One region of the Streptomyces sp. NPDC048434 genome, then DNA from elsewhere that is predicted to be linked to it. Evidence: riboswitches for the same ligand, from Rfam matches in the RefSeq annotation. Region 1 holds a riboswitch; each other region holds the start of a gene.
What was found. A riboswitch is a leader RNA that binds a small molecule or an ion and turns the genes downstream of it on or off. The one in region 1 is predicted to bind thiamine pyrophosphate.
Positions count from the first base shown of each region.

Region 2: linked by a shared signal. The riboswitch ahead of ACGFWI_RS32075 (thiamine ABC transporter substrate binding subunit) and the one ahead of thiC (phosphomethylpyrimidine synthase ThiC) in region 1 are both predicted to bind thiamine pyrophosphate.
Region 3: linked by a shared signal. The riboswitch ahead of thiO (glycine oxidase ThiO) and the one ahead of thiC (phosphomethylpyrimidine synthase ThiC) in region 1 are both predicted to bind thiamine pyrophosphate.

Region 1 is NZ_JBICXQ010000002.1:303,138-308,337, forward strand. Features, by position in the region: gene ACGFWI_RS03660 (metallophosphoesterase) at 1-242, shown strand, start outside; gene ACGFWI_RS03665 (hypothetical protein) at 472-1,356, shown strand; gene thiC (phosphomethylpyrimidine synthase ThiC) at 1,470-3,254, opposite strand; TPP riboswitch at 3,248-3,404, opposite strand; gene ACGFWI_RS03675 (YibE/F family protein) at 3,476-4,882, shown strand; gene ACGFWI_RS03680 (SsgA family sporulation/cell division regulator) at 5,051-5,200, opposite strand, start outside.
Region 2 is NZ_JBICXQ010000033.1:5,902-11,101, forward strand. Features, by position in the region: partial or broken gene ACGFWI_RS32055 (DUF1152 domain-containing protein) at 1-190, shown strand, start outside; gene ACGFWI_RS32060 (zinc-dependent alcohol dehydrogenase family protein) at 220-1,278, shown strand; gene ACGFWI_RS32065 (hypothetical protein) at 1,623-1,844, opposite strand; gene rlmN (23S rRNA (adenine(2503)-C(2))-methyltransferase RlmN) at 2,243-3,349, shown strand; TPP riboswitch at 3,383-3,501, shown strand; gene ACGFWI_RS32075 (thiamine ABC transporter substrate binding subunit) at 3,605-4,678, shown strand; gene ACGFWI_RS32080 (ABC transporter permease) at 4,732-5,200, shown strand, end outside.
Region 3 is NZ_JBICXQ010000043.1:12,290-17,489, forward strand. Features, by position in the region: gene thiE (thiamine phosphate synthase) at 1-205, opposite strand, end outside; gene ACGFWI_RS35795 (Rv2175c family DNA-binding protein) at 326-691, opposite strand; gene ACGFWI_RS35800 (NAD(P)/FAD-dependent oxidoreductase) at 821-2,062, opposite strand; TPP riboswitch at 2,219-2,331, shown strand; gene thiO (glycine oxidase ThiO) at 2,329-3,549, shown strand; gene thiS (sulfur carrier protein ThiS) at 3,546-3,773, shown strand; gene ACGFWI_RS35815 (thiazole synthase) at 3,819-4,613, shown strand.

The sequences.
Region 1 (5,200 bases):
GCGACGAGGCCGGCTCGGACGCCGTACGCGAACTCCTCGACGCCTACGGTGGCGACCGTGTCGTACACGGCCACAGCCCGATCCCCTATCTGCTGGGCGAGGTGGGCACGGAGGACAGCGAGAGCGAGGGCGTCGCGGTCGACGGTCCGCACGTCTACGCAGACGGTCTGGCCATCGCCATGGACGGCGGTATCACGATGGCCGGAAAGCTATTGGTCGTTCAACTTCCGCTGACTGGCTGAGCGTTATCGGGGCAGGCGTGCGGCAGCCGGACGGCGGGCGGCCGGCACGCCGTCGGGGGACGGTACGGGCGGAAACCGGTCGTGGCATTACTCAAATTCCGTAAACTCTCTGTCACCCTGCGCCGGAGTCGCTCTACCATCGGACTATCCGTAGCAGGCTCTCCTCCGTTTCCGCCCACTGCCCGGCCAACGCCGGCCGTACGGCCCTACGGAGCATCGGGGGATCCACATGAACAGCGCTCCGCACCTGCTGAACGAGGACCGCGCGGAATTTGCGCGGATCCTTGATGAGGCGCTGCGCACCGCCGAATACCGCCCGGACGACTTCACCGCCGTCGCGGGAAACCATCTCAATACCGAGCAGTTGCGGACGATGGCGCTCAGCGCGACCACCGCCATCGCCGCGTGCGCCACGGCCGAATATCAACGCTATGTAGAGCTCCGCGCCGAGTTGCGCGCACCGACACCCGCACCGTCCCGCGCCGAAGCGGACGGCGAGGAGCAGAGCGTGGGGGATGACGGGAGCTCAGGACCGGCCAGTGCCACGGCCTTGGGCGAGGCCGAAACCACCGGCGCCGGACTCACCGCCATGGTCGCCGTCCTCGCGCCCGTCCTCGCCGGCATCGCCGCGGTCCTCTTCCTCCTCATCGGCTATGTGCTGCGTGCCATCAGCCCCGACAAGTCGCTGGCGCAGCCGCTGATCAGCGTCGGCTGGATATTCGCGGCACTGACCGCCGCAGGCACCCTTGTCGCGATGGCCGGCCTGGTCATCACGGCGCTGCGCAACGGCTCGTCCGCCCAGGCCGCCAGAGCCGGCGAACTGGGCAAGGCGCTGGACCACGCGCGTGAGGTGTGGCGCCGCGCCCTCCTGGAGCGCGGCGTGCTGCCCTTTCTCCGGGAGGCCCTTGCCGACCCCACGGCCACTCCGGACGACGACCCGGTCCGCTATGTCCCCCGCCGCACCCCGCCGTCCGAGAGCCGCATCCCCACCCTCGGCTACACCCGCCCCGAGTTCACCAGCCCCGACAACGGCTCCTCGGGGTCCCGCCCGCGCTACTCCAGCCCGGACTTCACCAGCCCGGATCACGGGGGACCGGACCACCAGCCGGATTAGGGCCTGCCCGGCGCCCTGCACGTCACGGGGCCGCCTGCCGGCCCCGGGGCGGGCAGGCGGAAGGCCCCCGCCTTTTCGGCAGAGGCCTTCACACGGAGGCGTCCGAACGACGGCTAGTCCGCGATCGGCAGATACACGCGGTTACCCGCCGCCGCGAACTCCTTCGACTTCTCGGCCATCCCCGCCTCGGGGTCGATCGACAGGTCACCCCCGTGCTCGCGGCGGATGTCCTGGCTGATCTTCATCGAGCAGAACTTCGGGCCGCACATCGAGCAGAAGTGGGCCGTCTTCGCCGGCTCGGCGGGCAGCGTCTCGTCGTGGAAGGCGCGGGCCGTGTCCGGGTCGAGGGCCAGGTTGAACTGGTCCTCCCAGCGGAACTCGAAGCGGGCGTCGGAGAGCGCGTCGTCCCATTCCTGGGCGCCCGGGTGCCCCTTGGCCAGGTCGGCCGCATGGGCCGCGATCTTGTACGTGATGACGCCGGTCTTGACGTCGTCGCGGTCCGGCAGGCCCAGATGTTCCTTGGGCGTGACGTAGCAGAGCATCGCGGTGCCCCACCAGGCGATCATCGCTGCTCCGATACCGGAGGTGATGTGGTCGTAGGCGGGCGCGATGTCGGTGGTCAGCGGGCCGAGCGTATAGAACGGGGCCTCCTCGCAGATCTCCTGCTGGAGGTCGATGTTCTCCTTGATCTTGTGCATCGGGACATGTCCCGGGCCCTCGATCATGGTCTGTACGCCGTGCCGCTTGGCGATGGTGTTCAGCTCGCCGAGCGTCCGCAGCTCCGCGAACTGCGCCTCGTCGTTGGCGTCCGCGATGGATCCGGGGCGCAGGCCGTCACCCAGCGAGTAGGTGACGTCGTACGAGGCGAGGATCTCGCAGAGCTCCTCGAAGTGCGTGTAGAGGAACGACTCCTTGTGGTGCGCCAGGCACCAGGCGGCCATGATCGAGCCCCCGCGGGAGACGATGCCGGTCTTGCGGCGGGCCGTCAGAGGGACATAGCGGAGCAGCACACCGGCGTGCACCGTCATGTAGTCGACGCCCTGTTCGGCCTGCTCGATGACGGTGTCCTTGTAGACCTCCCAGGTCAGGTCCTCGGCCTTGCCGTCGACCTTCTCCAGCGCCTGGTAGAGGGGGACCGTGCCGATGGGGACGGGGGAGTTGCGCAGCACCCATTCCCGGGTGGTGTGGATGTTGCGGCCGGTGGAGAGGTCCATCACCGTGTCGGCGCCCCAGCGGGTCGCCCAGGTCATCTTCTCCACCTCCTCCTCGATGGAGGAAGTGACCGCCGAATTGCCGATGTTGGCGTTCACCTTCACCAGGAAGTTCTTGCCGATGATCATCGGCTCGATCTCCGGGTGGTTGATGTTGGACGGCAGCACCGCCCGGCCGGCCGCGATCTCATCGCGGACGAACTCGGGCGTGACGTTCTCGCGGAGGGCGACGTACTCCATCTCCGCGGTGATCTCGCCGCGCCGGGCGTAGGCGAGCTGGGTGACCGCGGCGCCGTCACGGCCACGGCGCGGCTGGCGGGGGCGGCCCGGGAAGACCGCATCGAGGTTCTTGAGACCGCCGCGCGGCGAGGTGTGCTTGAGGCCGTCGTCCTCCGGCCGCATGGGTCGGCCCGCGTACTCCGCGGTGTCGCCGCGGGCGATGATCCAGTTCTCCCGCAGCGGCGCCAGACCACGGCGGACGTCGGTATCGATTTGAGGGTCGGTGTACGGCCCTGACGTGTCGTAGAGCGTCACGTCCTTGCCGTTGGTGAGGTGCACCCGCCGGACGGGGACGCGAAGGTCCGGGCGCGATCCGGAGACATAGCCCTTGTGCCAGCCAATCTGCGGCTCATTGCTGCCGCTGGCACCGTTTCCGTTTTCGGGCGTGTGTGCATCCTGCAGAGTCATAAGACCCAACTCCCTACGCCGGCATTACCCGGTAACAGGTTCGGCGGTCGACGCAGCGGCTTCCATCCATGGGCGTTTCACGTGAAACGCCGCTGGGACGAAGGTCAGCGCCCTCTCAGCCCGGTGCTCCGAGCTCCCGCGATTGCAAAGGTGGCACCACGGTAGCGGCCGATGTGGCGGAGTGAACAGGGGGCCCCAGGAGTTCTTGCGATGATCTAGCGGTGAGCCCTGACGAGTCCCACCACCATTCCGCCGTGCACTCACATGCGCACAGCCATGGCCCTGCCACGCCCGTCTCCCGGCATCTGCGCAAGGTCATCGCGGCGGTGCTGATCCCCTTCGCGGCCGCGGTGGCGGTCGGTCTCGTCGTGCTCTGGCCGGGCGGCGCGCCACCCCACAAGCCGTCCGGCGTCGGCTTCGACCAGCCCACGGAGCGGGCCCGAGTCATCAAGGTGGCGGAGGTGAACTGTGCGGATGTCCATGCCGAGCAGCAGCCCCAACAACCGTCTCCGACAGGGCAGCCACCGGCCGGGGGAGCGGCCAAGGGCAAGCCCTGCCAGCAGACGACGATCAAAGTCACCACGGGAGAGAACGCCGGGCGCACCTTCCAGACGGTGGTGACGCCGGACGCCCTGCGCCACTACACCACCGGCCAGGACGTGGTGGTGGCGTACTCCCCCAAGGCGCCGAAGGATCTGCAGTATTCGGTCAGCGATGTCGACCGGACGCTCCCGATGTGGGTGCTGGCTGCGATCTTCGCATTCGCGGTGGTGATCGTCGGCCGACTGCGTGGCGTCCTGGCGCTGGTGGCACTGGCGGCCAGCTTTGCGGTCCTGACGCTGTTCATCCTCCCGGCGATCCTGCAGGGTTCGAATCCGCTGGTGGTGGCGGTGGTCGGGGGAAGCGCGATCATGCTGATCGCGCTGTACCTGTGTCATGGGCTGACGGCCCGTACGTCGGTGGCCGTGCTCGGCACCCTCGCCTCACTGCTGCTGATCGGGCTGCTCGGCTCGGTGTTCATCAACTGGGCGCTGCTGACCGGCAATACGGACGAAACGACCGGGCTGGTGCACGGCCTGTACCCCGACATCGAGATCCGCGGCCTGCTGCTCGCGGGGATCATCATCGGGTCACTGGGTGTGCTCGACGATGTGACGGTGACCCAGACCGCCGCCGTCTGGGAGCTCAAGGAGGCGGACCTGGCCGCCGGCTGGCGCAAGCTGTACGGCGCCGCGATGCGGATCGGCCGGGATCACATCGCGTCCGTCGTCAACACCCTTGTACTGGCCTACGCGGGTGCCGCGCTGCCGCTGCTTTTGCTGTTCTCGATCGCACAGAGCAGCGTCGGCACGGTCGCCACGAGCGAGGTGGTCGCGGAGGAGATCATCCGCACGCTCGTGGGCAGCATCGGACTGGTCGCCGCAGTGCCGCTGACGACGTTGCTGGCGGCCCTGGTCGTCTCGGCGGACCGGAAGGGACAGGGCGCGGTGGGGAGTGACGGCGGGGCAGGAGCCGGACAGCGCTCCGGGGCGGGTTCCGGAGTCGGGGTTGGCGCCGACGTGCCGATGGGCGCCACGGAGTCCCGGCCGGGCCGGCGCGGGGGACGCGGCAGGCGCCGTAAGCGGTGACGGGACTCGGGGCCGGTCCGGCAGGCAATGCAGACCGTGAGCGGAGCGGGGGCACGGGGACAGGTGCGAGGAAGGGCAGACGGTACGGCGGGGCGGAGCACACGGGTACGCGGGATGACCGGCGCACCCGGTACGACACCGTCGTGAACGGCCCGTCCGGGGTCGGGGTCAGCCGGCCGGTGCCTCCGTGAGGATCCGGTCGAGTACAGCCTCCAGGGTGTCGCAGACCTCTTCCTTGCCCAGCGGTACGAGCCGGTCCGTACGGTCCAGGAAGGCGACCAGCGGCGCCGCGCTCACCCGGAACAGCGCACGCTCGGC
Region 2 (5,200 bases), on a different contig from region 1:
CCGTGGAACCACCCACACCACCGTCCGCCGGCTCACCGAAGCTTTCGGGTTCAGCGGCCACCAGCTCCTGAGGCGCAGCGGGCATTCGCGCCATGCTGCATCGTCCGCCGCCGGGAATCTTTCCGGGGCCGGGCGTAGTGTGAAATGGCGGTCTTTGTTCAAAACACCCGCCGAGTTTGTCGGGCGCTGAGAGACGAAAGGTCACTCATGCCTCAATCCATGCGCGCGCTCGTAGCAGGAAAGGTCGGCGAGCCTTCCGATGTCCTGCGGCTGGAATCCCGGCCCGTTCCCACGCCGGAAGCCGGTCAGGCGTTGATCCGTGTGAAGGCGACTCCGATCCACGCCAGTGATCTGCACGTGCTGCGCGGCCGCTACGGTTTCTCCCCCGAGTTTCCCGCTGTCGGGGGTCACATGGAATGCGTGGGCCGTATTGAGGCCCTGAGCCCGGATGCCGAGGGACTAAAGGTCGGCGAGCGTGTGGTGGTCGCTGCCGTACCGGCGGTACCCGGGCCCCATGCGGCCGGAACGTGGCAGGAATACCTTGTTGCCGATACACGAAGGCTCCTGCCGGTCCCCGACGATCTGAGCGACTCCAGCGCCTGTCAACTCGTCGTCAACCCGTTGGCCGCGCTGCTCCTCGTGACTCGCGAACTCGACGTGCAGCCGGGTGAATGGCTGTTGCAGACGGCCGCGGGCTCCACCGTCGGCCGGCTCGTCATCCAGCTGTCCAGGCATCTGGGTATTCGCACGATCAATGTCGTGCGGCGACGTGGTGCCGTTGAGGAGATCAAAGCGTTCGGTGGTGACGAGGTCATCTGCACCGAGGACGAGGACCTGTTGCAGCGTGTGGCTGAGACGGCAGGACCGGCCGGTGTGCGCAAGGCCATCGACTGTGTCGCGGGACCCGTAGGTGCCCAGGTATCCCAGGCATTGGCTCCGGGGGGAGAGGTCGTGGTCTACGGCGCGCTCTCCACCCATCGGCAGACTGACCCGGCAGCGCTGACGATCCCGCTGCAGGCACGCTCGGTAATCTACGAAACCAAAGTGGTCCGTGGCTTCTGGCTGAACCGCTGGTTCGGCACCGCCTCACCTGAGGATGCGCTGCACGCGCTGTCCCAGGTCCGCGGTCTCGTCGCTGATGACGTGCTGAGCATCCCCCAGGGCCGGCCGTTCCCGCTCGAACGCTTCACTGAAGCCATCGCGCTCGCCGAAACACCCGCACGTGACGCCAAGCCACTCTTCGTCTTCGAAGACGGCCGGGACAAAGACGACAGGTAGGAAGCGGCCCTGCCGGCGCCGGCAGCGGTGCGGCTGCGGCGGGGCAAGGCCGCCAAGGCCCGCGGCGCCGCCCAGCTCGGGCAGACCGCACCGCTGGGTGAGCCGTCGCATCCTTATCGGCGGGGCGACGGGGCAGGGCGAGGTCGCCGGGTGAAAGGGCCGGCGGTGCCGGGCCGCCGTTCCGTCGCTGTCACGGATGCGGCAGCGTGAGCGGACCGAACGCTCCGGAGAGGGGCGAGGGGGAGCGGCTGCTGCCGCGATGTGGCGTGGCGCAGCGTGGGCGCTCCGCCAGGCACCCCGCCATCGCGGCTGAGCATGCGGCTGCCCCGAACGTCGCGAGGGTCTCAGAGCTTGGCCAGTTTGCTGTACGGACTCATGATCCGTGCTTGCAGCGAACCGAAGTCGACAAGTACCGCGATCTCATCCTCGACACAGATCACGCGGCCGAGGCCGTACTCATCGTGTGTGACCCGATCGCCTATCGCGAACTCCTTGGGAGGACGCGTGACCGGGGGCTTGAAGGGGCTGGACGGCAGATGACGCCGGGCTACGGCAGGCTTTCTCATTAACAGCAGTATGCGCCTGGTGGGCGAGCTGCTCCTAAACACGCCGACTAACGCAACCAAGCCGAGATCTCCGTCGGCGGCCCCTGCTCACCCAGTTCCCCTCCACGGGCCCGCGAAGCTGCGGACGTACCACCAGCTCGGCGGGCTCGGGTCGCTTCACCCGCCGCCCCGGGAGCCTCCGTCCCTGGAGCACCGCAGGCCTCCGTCCGCCACTGTCAGGTCTCACGGAGTGATCACGGTGGACCGCCAAGGCCGAGGCCAAGCCGATGGCCCGGCCGTCTGGGCCGTCCCTGGGCCGTGCGAGGTAGACCGCCAGTGACAGAAGGCCACAGCGGGTGACTGCCCCCTCACCGCTCCGACCTGGGCCCCCGTAAACGATCTGCCACACTGGACGGACCATGCCTGCACCCGGAGAACTCACTTTCGTCGCGCCGCGCGGGGCCAAGAAGCCCCCGCGGCACCTTGCCGATCTCAGCCCCGTCGAGCGTCGCGAAGCGGTGGCCGCGATCGGGGAGAAGCCGTTTCGCGCCAAGCAGCTGTCGCAGCACTACTTCGCCCGCTATGCGCACGACCCGGCGCAGTGGACCGACATCCCGGCGGCGGCGCGCGAGAAGCTGGCGACCGAGCTGCTGCCGGATCTGATGAAGGTCGTCCGGCACATCTCGTGCGACGAGGACACCACGCGCAAGACCCTGTGGAAGCTGCACGACGGCACGCTCGTCGAGTCCGTGCTGATGCGCTACCCGGACCGGGTCACCATGTGCATCTCCTCGCAGGCCGGCTGCGGTATGAACTGCCCGTTCTGCGCCACCGGCCAGGCAGGCCTGGACCGTAACCTCTCGACCGCCGAGATCGTGCACCAGATCGTCGACGGGATGCGTGCGCTGCGCGACGGCGAGGTGCCGGGCGGGCCGGCGCGGCTGTCCAACATCGTCTTCATGGGCATGGGCGAGCCGCTCGCCAACTACAAGCGGGTGGTCGGCGCGGTCCGACGGCTGACGGACCCCGAGCCGGACGGGCTGGGCCTGTCCCAGCGGGGCATCACCGTCTCCACGGTCGGCCTGGTGCCGGCGATGCTGCGGTTCGCCGACGAAGGCTTCAAGTGCCGGCTGGCCGTGTCGCTGCATGCGCCCGATGACGAGCTGCGCGACACCCTGGTGCCCGTCAACACGCGCTGGAAGGTGCGCGAGGTGCTGGACGCGGCGTGGGAGTACGCCGAGAAGTCCGGCCGCCGGATCTCCATCGAGTACGCCCTGATCCGGGACATCAACGACCAGGCGTGGCGCGGCGACCTGCTGGGGCGGCTGCTGAAGGGCAAGCGGGTCCATGTGAACCTGATCCCGCTGAATCCGACGCCCGGCTCGAAGTGGACCGCCTCGCGTCCCGAGGACGAGCGGGCGTTCGTCCAGGCCATCGAGGCGCACGGCGTACCCGTGACCGTCCGCGACACCCGCGGCCAGGAGATCGACGGCGCCTGCGGTCAGCTCGCAGCCTCGGAACGCTGACCGCCCGCTGGTAGCGTGTGATCGAACAAATGCACATTCCGACAGGGGAGCGCCACAGCGCTGAGAGTGCGGAAGCGTCGTCACCACGGTGCCCGCAGACCCTTGAACCTCGCCCGGGTCATTCCGGGTAGGAAGTTCGGTCGTCACTCATGCTGTTGCGCCCCGCCCCGAGTCCCCTCCGTACGTCACCGGACGTCGAGAGCCGCGGACACCGGGCGGGGCCGCGTCTCTTCCTGGCCAGCCAGGAGGAAATCAGTGAGCACCACCAGCAGGATCACCGCCACGGCGGTCGCCGCCGCGGTCGGCGTGTCCGCTCTCGCCGCATGCGGTACCTCGGGCGGGAGCGCGGACGCCAAGACCGTCACCCTCGTCAGCCATGACTCGTTCAACGTCTCCAAGTCCGTCCTGGCCGCCTTCGAGAAGGAGAGCGGCTACAAGGTCAAGATCCTCAAGGGCGGGGACGCCGGCAAGGCCGTCAACCAGGCGATCCTGTCCAAGGGCAACCCCCAGGGCGATGTGTTCTTCGGCATCGACAACACCCTGCTCTCGCGCGGTCTGCACGAGGGCCTCTTCAGCCCGTACCGGGCCAAGGGGCTGGCGGACGTTCCGGCCGGGCTGCAGCTCGACAAGGGCGGGCACCGGGTCACCCCGCTCGACTACGGCGACATCTGCGTCAACTACGACCGCGGCTACTTCGCCCGGCACAAGATCGCGCCGCCGAAGAGCTTCGACGATCTGATCAAGCCGCGGTACAAGGGGCTGCTCGTCACGGAGAACTCCGCCACCTCCTCCCCGGGGCTCGCCTTCCAGCTCGGCACCATCGCGAAGTACGGGGAAGCCGGCTGGCAGGGCTACTGGAAGAAGCTCAAGGCCAATGGCGCCGAGGTCGTCGACGGCTGGGAACAGGCCTACTACGAGCGGTTCTCGGGCTCCGCGGCCGGCAAGGGCAAGGGCGACAAGCCGCTGGTGGTCTCCTACGCCTCCAGCCCGCCGGCCGAGGTGCTGGGCAAGAAGCCCGCGCCCGAGGAGGCACCGACCGGGGTCGCGACGGGCACCTGCTTCCGCCAGATCGAATTCGGCGGCCTGCTCAAGGGCGCGAAGAACGAGAAGGGCGGTAAGGCGCTGCTGGACTTCCTGCTGAGCAAGGAGTTCCAGGAGGACGTACCGCTGCAGATGTTCGTCAACCCGGCGCGCGGGGACGCCAAGGTGCCGGAGCTGTTCACCAAGTACGGCACGACGATCGACAAGCCCACGACGCTGCCTCCCGAGACGATCACCAAGAACCGCGAACAGTGGATCAAGCAGTGGTCCTCGCTCGTTCTGAAGTAACCCACGAGCGGCGTCCCGGGCCCGCGAAGGGAACGGCGGTGCGGCTCGGCCTGATGGCGGTGCCGCTCGCCTTCTTCGCGCTGTTCTTCGCCTATCCGGTCGTGGCGATCGTCGGACGGGGCCTGAAGGACGGCGGACAGTGGCAGTTGGGCCGGTTCGGTGCCGTGCTGAGCGACCCGGACGTCGTCCATGTGCTGTGGTTCACCGTCTGGCAGGCGGCGGCCTCCACGGGGCTGACACTGCTGGTCGCGCTGCCCGGCGCCTATGTCTTCGCGCGCTTCGACTTCCCCGGCAAACAGCTGCTGCGGGCAGTGGTGGCGGTGCCGTTCGTGCTGCCGACCGTCGTCGTCGGCTCGGCCTTCCTGGCGCTGGCCGGGCGGGGCGGGCTGCTGGACGAGCTGTGGGGCCTGCGCCTGGACACCTCGGTGTGGGCGATCCTGCTCGCCCATGTCTTCTTCAACTACGCCGTGGTCGTACGGACCGTCGGCGGGCTCTGGGCGCAGCTCGACCCGCGTCAGGAAG
Region 3 (5,200 bases), on a different contig from region 1:
TCCCGTGCCGCCGGCAGGCGTCCGCGAAGACCTCCAGATGCCGGAGCTCCTCGCCGGCCTCCATGCCCTTGTCACGCAGCTGGACGATGTCCACGCCCGAGGCGAGCACCGCGTCCAGGAACTGCGGGAGATCGCCCTGGCGCCGGCGGGCGTCCGTGCAGAGGTAGAGCCGGGCATCGGACAGGGCCGGACGTGCGGTGGTCATCGGGCGGCTTCCCCCCAAGATCGGGGGCGTACGGGCCGGTCCTTCCGGTCCGTACGCCCCGCGGATGCGGTTACGGATACTGGTGCGGTGGCCGGCTGGGAGCGGGCCGCGCCGACGGCGTCAGACGGCGAGCGCCTGGGCCCGGCGCTTCACCTCCGTGCCGCGATTCTCGCGCAGCGCCTGGGCGGGCGTGCCGGGCAGGCTCTCATCCGGGGTGAACAGCCACTCCAGCATCTCCTTGTCGGTGAAGCCGTCGTCCTTGAGGAGGGTGAGGGTGCCGACGAGGCCCTTGACCACCTTGTCGTCCTGGATGAAATCGGCGGGCACATGCAGCGCCCTGTTCTCGCCGCGGCGCACCGCGATCAGCTGGCCCTCCTTGACCAGCTGCCGCACACGCGTCACCTCGACGCCGAACTGTTCGGCAATGTCGGGGAGGGTGAGCCAGGCGGGGACGAGTCCATCGATGTTTGCGTCAATCTCGGTCACAGGACAAGCCTGCCACCTCGCACTGACAGCCGGTAGCCGGGCATCGCCATCAGGGGCTTCCTGCACACCGGCGGGTGACGGCAGGCGCTCGGGCGACGACTGCCGGTCACGACGTGCCCCGCACCCGGGCTACAGCGCCGCGGCCTTCAGCGGCACCGCCGCGTTCGCGGCCCGCTCGCGGTCCATGGCCACGCCCCGCTCGATCAGCTTGCGCCCCTGGGCGAGGTCCCGGGGCCGCCCCACGGCCAGCAGCGCGACGAGCCTCCCCTCCCGCAGCCAGATCACCGACCACGCGGCCCCGGCCGGGTCACCGCGCCAGACCAACTCGTCGGCGTCCCCGTGGTGGCCCGCGTACTGCACGAACCGGCCGAACTGCTCCGACCAGAAGTACGGGACGGGGTCGTAGGCCACCCCTTGCGCGTCGCCGCGGGCGATGTTCTCGCCGACCGTACGGGGGCCCTGGAGGGCGTTGTCCCAGTGGTGGATCAGCAGACGGCTGCCGTAGCGGGCCGACGGGAACGAGGCGCAGTCGCCGACGGCGTAGACATCGGCGACGGAGGTGCGCAGCTGCTCGTCGGCCAGTACGGAGCCGTCCTGCGGCGAGACCTCGACGCCCGAGCCGGCCAGCCAGGCGGTCGCGGGGCGGGCGCCGATCCCGACGACCACCGCGTCGGCGGGCAGCGTCGTGCCGTCCGCGAGGGTGACCGCGCCCGCCGTGACGGACGCGACCCGGGCGTTGATACGCAGCTCGGCCCCCGCGTCCGCGTACCAGCCGGTCATATGGGCCGCGACCTCGGCGGGCAGCGCACCGGCCAGCGGGCGGTCGGCGGCCTCGACGACGGTGACCGCGCAGCCCGCCTCGCGCGCCGCGGTCGCGAACTCGGCACCGATCCAGCCGGCCCCGACGACCACGATTTCGTGCTGGGCGGCGAGCACCGGCCGCAGCCGCTCGGCGTCGTCCAGGGTGCGCAGCAGATGGACGCCGGGCAGCCCCTCGCTGCCGGGCAGCACGATCGGGTCGGCGCCGGTCGCCAGGACCGCGTAGTCGTAGGAGAGCGGGCCGTCGGCCGTCTCGATCACATGGGCGTCCGGCCGCAGGGCGGTGACGGGCCGGCTGAGGTGGAGTGCGATGCCGAGCCCTTCGAAGTCGACGTCGAAGGTGGAGCCCTCGGCCTTGCCCAGCAGCACCGCCTTGGACAGTGGCGGACGGTCGTAGGGCTGGTGAGGCTCGTCGCCGAGGAGCGTGATCGCGCCGCGCCAGCCCTGTTCGCGCAGGGCGACCGCGGTCTGCACACCCGCGATTCCCGCGCCGGCGATCACGACATGCGGCCTGCGGTCAGGGGCCTGGGAGGACTTGCTCTGCTCGCTCACCCGATCACTCTAGGACGGGGTGTGACGCGCCTCGCAGCAGCGCGCAAGGAGATCTCTGACACAGCGTCACCATCGGACCGGCCCGGGGCGCGGGGCCGTGGGCGGCCGTGGACGTTGCCTTACGGCGCGTCGCGGCCCCGTATTAGGGTGACGGATACACGCACTCGCGGGAGCCCGGACGCACCGGGCTGAGAGGGAGGCTGGCCGGCCTCCGACCGTACGAACCTGATCCGGGTCATGCCGGCGAAGGGAGGGGCTGGACACCCATGCAGGCATCTGCCACACGAACGAAACCCACCCCGCAGAGCCCCGATGTACTCGTCATCGGCGGCGGCATCATCGGCCTGGTCACCGCCTGGCGGGCGGCCGTCCGCGGGCTGAGTGCCGCGGTGGCCGACCCCGCGCCCGGTGGCGGCGCGGCCCGTGTCGCGGCCGGGATGCTGGCCGCGGTCACCGAGCTCCACTACGGCGAGCAGACCCTGCTGGGCCTCAATCTCGCCTCCGCGCGGCGCTACCCCCGGTTCGCGGAAGAGCTGGAGGAGGCCGCCGGCCACCCCATCGGCTACCGGCGGTGCGGCACCCTGGCCGTCGCGCTGGACGCCGACGACCGTGCCCATCTGCGCGAACTGCACACCCTGCAGATCCGCTCGGGGCTGGACGCGCAGTGGCTCACGGGGCGCGAGTGCCGGCGTCTGGAGCCGATGCTGGCCCCCGGGGTGCGCGGCGGTCTGCGGGTGGACGGCGACCACCAGGTCGATCCGCGCCGGCTGGCGAGCGCGCTGCTGGCCGCCTGTGAGCGCTCCGGAGTGGCCTTCCACCGGAGCCGGGCCGTGCGGCTGACGGTCGACGGCGGCCGTGCCACTGGCGCCGAACTCGCCGACGGCACCCGGGTGCCGGCCGGTCAGGTCGTCCTGGCCGCGGGCAGCTACAGCGGTCAGCTCGCCGGCGTGCCCGACGACGTGCTGCCGCAGGTACGCCCGGTCAAGGGCCAGGTGCTGCGGCTGCGGCTGCCGGACATGCCCGCGGGCAGCCCCGCCTTCCTGTCGCGCACCGTACGGGCGGTCGTCCGCGGCGGCCCCCTCTACCTGGTCCCCCGGGAGAACGGCGAACTGGTCGTCGGCGCCACCAGCGAGGAGCTGGGCTGGGACACCACCGTGACCGCGGGCGGCGTCTACGAGCTGCTGCGGGACGCGCACGAGCTGGTCCCTGGCATCACCGAGCTGCCGCTCGTCGAGACCTGCGCCGGGCTGCGCCCCGGCTCCCCCGACAACGCCCCGATGCTCGGGCCGACCGCACTGCCCGGCTTCCATCTGGCCACCGGTCACTTCCGCAACGGTGTGCTGCTCGCGCCGGTCACCGGTGACGCGATGGCCGAGGTGCTGGCCACCGGGCTCCTCCCGGAAGAGGCCCGCCCCTTCTCCCCCGCGCGCTTCACCCCCGCCTCGGGGCCCGAGCGCACCCGTGCCCCCCTGGAGCAGTCCGTATGAACGCCGTCACCCCTGCCCCTACCGTCTCGGTGTCCGTCAACGGCGAGGCCCGCGAGGTCCCCGGCGGGCTCACCCTCGACCGGCTCGTCGCGACGCTGTCCACGGCGCCCGCCGGGGTGGCCGCGGCGGTCAATGACCTCGTGGTGCCACGCACCCAGTGGCCCACCACCCCGCTCGGCGACGGCGACCGCGTCGAGGTGCTCACCGCGGTCCAGGGAGGCTGATCCGCAGACATGGCCGACACCGCACCCCTCGGGGGGACACCCCCCGTGACCTCCGACACCCTCACCCTCGCCGGCACCACCTTCGCGTCCCGTCTGATCATGGGCACCGGTGGCGCGCCCAGCCTCGACGTCCTGGAGCGGGCGCTGCTCGCCTCCGGTACGGAGCTGACCACGGTCGCCATGCGGCGGCTGGATCCGACCGTGCACGGCTCGGTGCTGTCCGTACTGGAGCGGCACAAGATCAAGGTGCTGCCGAACACGGCGGGCTGCTTCACCGCGGGCGAAGCGGTGCTCACCGCCCGGCTCGCCCGGGAAGCGCTCGGCACGGACTGGATCAAGCTCGAGGTGGTCGCCGACGAGCGCACCCTGCTGCCCGACCCGATCGAGCTGCTGGATGCCGCCGAGACCCTGGTGGACGACGGTTTCACCGTGCTGCCCTACACGAACGACGATCCGGTGCTGGCCCGCAAGCTGGAGGACGTGGGCTGCGCCGCGATCATGCCGCTGGGCTCGCCGATCGGCTCCGGCCTCGGCATCCGCAATCCGCACAACTTCCAGCTGATCACCGAGCGGGCCGGTGTCCCGGTCATCCTCGACGCGGGCGCGGGAACGGCGTCGGACGTCTCCCTGGCCATGGAGCTGGGCTGTGCGGCGGTGATGCTGGCGTCCGCGGTGACCCGCGCGCAGGAGCCGGAGCTGATGGCTCAGGCGATGCGGCACGCGGTCACGGCCGGGCGGCTGGCGCACCGCGCGGGCCGGATCCCGCGCCGCCACTTCGCCCTGGCGTCCTCACCCACCGAGGGCATGCCGGAACTGGATCCGGAGCGGCCGGCCTTCTGACGGCCTTCCCAAGGCCTTCCCAAGGCCTTCCCAAGGCCTTCCCACGTTGTCGGCTGTCCCACCGCGTCCCATCGCGCCGTTGCGCCTGCGGCGGGCGGGGGTTCGTCGGGTGCGGTGACGGCCCTAAGGACTTCGTCCTTCGGTCCGTCCCCTCCCGTGGGTGGGTGGTGAGGCGGGTGGGGGCGGACCTTTCGTGTCCGGTTCCTCCGATGTGGTCCACGGGGCCGCGCGTGATCACATACGGGCACCCCCACCGCCCTTTTCCCACCCCTCAACGGGAGGGGACGGGCCGGAGCGGGTGGGTGTCCGGACGTAAAGCGCAGCAGTCCGGACACCCACCCGCGCAGGCCCGTCACCGGCACCCGACAGCCCCGCGCAGCGGACCCCGCCCGCCGCCAGGCGCAACGGCGAACAACGCCCGCGGCGGGAACGCCGACAACGCGGGCCGGGGCGCAAAGCGCAGCGGACAGGCGCAACGGCGAGACGAACCACGGCGGGACAGCCGACAACGTGGGACAACAGCCAAGCGCCGCGAATAGTCACCGTTCCGCTGCAGTCCGCCTCGGCGGGGGCCGCCGAGTTCGTCC